2 regions of the Alteribacillus bidgolensis genome follow, and region 2 is predicted to be linked to the other one. Evidence: riboswitches for the same ligand, from Rfam matches in the RefSeq annotation. Region 2 holds a riboswitch; the other holds the start of a gene.
What was found. Region 2 has a riboswitch for lysine ahead of CEF16_RS18880 (Na+/H+ antiporter NhaC family protein). Riboswitches for the same ligand answer to the same signal wherever they lie in the genome.
Positions count from the first base shown of each region.

Region 1: it holds a riboswitch for lysine, as region 2 does, so the genes downstream of both, dapA (4-hydroxy-tetrahydrodipicolinate synthase) here and CEF16_RS18880 (Na+/H+ antiporter NhaC family protein) in region 2, are expected to answer to the same signal.

Region 1 is NZ_KZ614149.1:713,872-716,282, reverse strand. Features, by position in the region: gene CEF16_RS03755 (hypothetical protein) at 51-554, shown strand; lysine riboswitch at 1,126-1,309, shown strand; gene dapA (4-hydroxy-tetrahydrodipicolinate synthase) at 1,463-2,350, shown strand.
Region 2 is NZ_KZ614149.1:3,802,508-3,804,918, forward strand. Features, by position in the region: gene CEF16_RS18880 (Na+/H+ antiporter NhaC family protein) at 1-1,012, opposite strand, end outside; lysine riboswitch at 1,203-1,355, opposite strand; gene CEF16_RS18885 (Cof-type HAD-IIB family hydrolase) at 1,647-2,411, opposite strand, start outside.

The DNA.
Region 1 (2,411 bases), 3.1 Mb from region 2:
TAATGCCACATTATTCAATTTTTATTACAGTGGAGAAGGGAGGCATTTGATTGAAAAAGGCAATTTCATATCTAATCTGTTGTTTTCTTATATCTGGTTGTAATCCTGTACAAAAGGAACAGAGTGAAAACACAGAGTTAAAAACAGAACCTAGTTCCTATGAACAAAAGAAAGATTATCAAGTAAATGATAAACTTAAAAATGCAGCTAATGAATATGAGGATTATCTCACCTATTTTCATCGCTCTTTACGTCAGGTAGCTGATGAGGTGCAAAGAAATGATATTAATGAGTATTGGGTACAAAAACAGCTAAATCAAATGCTAAAGAAGACAGATGATATTACATCTGACGTACCAAACGCTTTTGAGCCGCTCAAAGAAGTTCAGTTAAGTGCAGCTTATGAGTTGAAGATGGCAAAAACAAATGCCTCTGATTGTTTTAAATCTAATAACCATTGTCAGGAAATGCAAACTCATTTAAACAATTTGTTTTATGTTGACAAAACAATGGATGAAACGTATAAAGACATTTTATTTGATAATGGGTTATAACAATAGGGGAGTTAACCCATAAGTCAATTTTCGGCAAGCGCAGCTGGAATATACTCACTTTCACCCTCAGGGCACAAGGGCGGCATCTACTCCAACTCTCTTTGCTCGTACTCGTAGTGTCCTTTGCCGCGGACGACGGTTCAGTCTTCTTGTATGCAAACCTTCGAGGTAATCATAATGTCCTATTTTTAACAGGAGTCTCACATATTCCAGTTGCCAAATAACCATCTAACCTTTTGCTACAGTCCCTCTAGACATTGTAAAACGCCTAAATTACTACAGAAATGGACACCACCCCGGTTTTCAGAGGAAGTGGGCTTCTCCGCTGCGAATTTTTTAGCAGGAATTTTGTCGGTCAAGATATAGCAGAAGTACTCTTACTAATTTTCTATGATGTAGAAGAACGTCAACAAAAAGTACTGATCTTACTTTTTCCCTCTGTGAACAACAGTTTGATTGATATAAAATTTTTTTAGTAATTTTTTTTAAATCAATTGCAATTCTATTCATGGTCTGGTAAAGTTTTCAGTAACGAAAATATTATAAATTAATTTCCTACTTCTTTATAAGAAGTGAGGTTAGAGGCGCAAAGACCATGAGTAAGCATTAGGAGGAACATGAGGTCCAGTGATTTTTGCTGAAAGGGGGATTTGCCGAAGCAGACAACTTCTCATGAGTTGGATGCTGGTTTCGTATTTAATAAGTACGAAACTGTCATATAGCATGCTGATGCTATATGGAGGGCTATCTCACGCATAAACGGTTCTGTTTATAGCTGGAACGTTCATGCAACAATGAGGCTCTCATTGTTGTTTTTTTGCGTAACTTTGAATTTTCCGGTGAGAACCGGCCCTCCTCTGTAAATTGTTATTAACGAGACTTTAATCTCTAACAGAGGGTGATTGAAAATGAATTTTGGAAGAATTAGTACAGCAATGGTAACACCATTTGATAATCTCGAAGAAGTAGATTACAGTGCAGTGACAAAGTTAGTAAACCATCTTATTTCTAACGGATCAGACAGCTTAGTTATAGCAGGAACGACAGGTGAATCTCCTACTTTGTCAAAAGAAGAAAAACTTACGCTTTTTGAGCATGTCGTAAAAGTAGTAAACGGACGCGTTCCAGTTATTGCAGGTACGGGATGTAATAATACAAAAGCTTCGATAGAATTAACAAAAAAAGCGGAAAAAACCGGCGTAGATGCAGTCATGCTAGTTACTCCTTATTATAGCAAACCATCTCAAGAAGGTATGTATCTGCATTTCAAAAAAGTGGCCGAGTCTACTCAGCTTCCGGTTATGCTCTACAATATTCCCGGAAGAAGTGCTGCTGGCCTCACACCTGAAACAATTATTCGTTTGGCTGAAACAGAAAATATTATGGCCGTTAAAGAGGCTAGCGGTGATTTAGATGCGATGGCATATATCATCGAACACACACCTGAAGATTTCCTTTTATACAGCGGAGACGATAGTTTAACACTTCCTGTAATGTCTATTGGAGGAGCTGGGGTAGTCTCTATTTCTTCCCATATTATCGGTAATGAAATGCAGGATATGGTGCAAAGCTTTTTAAATGGTCATCCCCAATATGCTTCCAAACGCCATAGAGAGCTGCTTCCTACCATGAAATCAATGTTTACAGCTCCAAGCCCTTCCCCTGTAAAAGCTGCTTTAGAAATTCAGGGGATAATATCAGGGGATGTAAGACTCCCAATGGTTCGGTTGAATGAGGAAGAAATGAATATGCTCCGCTCTACTCTGCGGCCAAAAACAACATTTTACGTTAGTTAATTTAAAATGGACTGTTTCTTCCTTATTGTTTGGAAGAAACAGTCCGTTTTCTTTTGGTGTC
Region 2 (2,411 bases):
CCGCAAAAACGGTTTTGATAAAACCAGTAACAGCAGGCCTCTTTGTCAAAGTAAGCAGCACAGTCACCCCAAGTCCAATTAAACCGCCGTAAACAAGGGAACTTGCTACGTCCGTTTCAGCAAAAACCGATAAGGCTGTTACTTCATCAGCAGCTTGTGCACCCGTTACAATCATAAATACAACCGTACTGGCAATGAGAACGAGTATAGGAATTATTAAATCACGAACTTTTCCTTTATGCTCGTCTAGATGCTGAGATTGTTCACCAGGTACACCAGTACGATCAGGGTCAAGCACTTGATGATGCATGATGGCACGTTTTTCATGGGTACGCATCGGACCAAAGTCAAGTTTCCAGACGATGGCTAGAAAAACGAATAAAAGAGCAGTCATAGCATAAAAATTCATAGGCACCATGTAGAGAAATGCCTGAAGGCCTCCGTATTGTGTTTGGTTATGACTGCTGAGAATGTCCGCAATGATGGTAATAATGTAGGCTCCCCAGCTCGATAGGGGCGCGATTACACAAATCGGTGCAGCGACAGAGTCAACAATATATGCAAGCTTTGCTCTAGAGATGTGGTGCCTGTCTGTTAGCGGCCGGCTTACTTGACCGACTGTTAAACTGTTAAAGTAATCATCAATAAAAACAAGGATACCAAATAGCAAGGTCACAAGCTGTGCTCCTATCCTCGTTTTTACTCGTTTTAACGCCCACTCCCCAAATGCACGGCTTCCGCCCGAAAAACTTATGAGAGCTGCCATGATGCCGAGAATAAGTAAAAAGAAAATAATATATAATTCCCAGTCATTGATAGAACCATCTGCTACAAAAATGCCGGCAAATATTTCCCAAATGAGGACAGCTCCTTCGGTGATTGACCAATCGCTAAGAACTAAAGCACCGATAATAATCCCAACACCCAGGGAAGGAAGAACTTTTCTTGTCGCAACAATCATTAATAAAGCAAGAATAGGGGGGAGCAGCGACAGAATAGACGGCTCGTTCATTACAACTATTCTCCTTTCTATTTCATTGTACTTTAAGAATGTTTTACTTTGTTAAAGGATCAAAATATAAGCAAAACTACGACTTCCGCCATAGGACTCGGCGGTAAGTCGAGTTTTTCTAATTATTCTAAAGCTTATGCAAAAAAACCTGCTCGGATTCCATTACCAAGCAGGTAGAACGGTCATCCCGTTTTATAGTAGTCCTCCACGAAAAGCATCGTGGCAGTCCCGCACTTATTCAATGCAGGCTCAGCCGGCTTCGGCAAATGAACCTTTTTGTCTCCAGTCGATACAACCCTTCTCCCAGAGCATACTTTTTTCATTTCGCGCCTCTACCTCACCAGCGGGATGAGGTTTTCTATTCTATTTCTTCGTATGCTGTTTCTAAAAGATCAAAATTTGTAACGTCAGAATTCATCCGCTCAAGTGTTCATGTAAAAAGAAACGTATATAATAACTGCGTTCATATAAATCTTCTCCTGTTGACAAATAAAACCAATTTACAGGAGTGTAATACTTTTGGGTTGTAGTTCACAAAGCAGAAGTCATTTCGTCATGTATGTTTGTTTAGTAAAATATTTCCACGCGGTTGGCTTTTTTGAGGACCACGAGAAATTATATCAACAGCCTTCGCTTATGGCAACTGATTTTTTTCACTGCTTTTGATAGTAAGGTTAGATGATTTTAAAATAAAATTTTCAATCGCATAGGCGACCCCGTCAATGTCATGGTGAGTTGTTGCATGGGTAGCTACTCGTTTTACATCTTCCTCGGCATTGCCCATGGCAATACTGGTCGCTGCAGCATTGAAAAGTGGAAGGTCATTATAATTATCACCGATCGCAAAAGTAGAGGATATATCTAGCCCTGCATGATTTGCAATGTGAAGAAGTCCTTTTCCTTTCTGTGTATTCGGATGCATAATCTCAAGGTTATCACGTCCTGAGGAAGTAATAAGCACATTATGCTTATCTCCCCAGGATTTCCGGCATATATCCAGCTTCTGTTCAAGCATTGATACTATAAGAAACTTATAAACGGTAAGGTCATAATCAACAATCATACTTGAAGAGTGCAGCTCTTTCATATTGGCTTGCCTGTGATGACCATCTGCTCTTCGGCGAATGGCTTCTTTTATTTCTTCTCCGCCTTCTTTGTCCTGTGTATATATGTTCAAGTCATTCATAAAAAACTCTCGGGATTTTGTCGGGGAAAATAAACCCTTGTCAGTGTAAATGTGAAAGTAATATTCATTGTCATTAAGCCACTCTACCAAGTTAATTGCTTCTTGCTGACCCATATAGGATTCTTGAATCGGTTCTCCTTCCCAATACACTCTGGCTCCATTTAAAGAAACAATTCCATCCGGCGTAACGTTTACAGATCCAAGTAAGCGTTC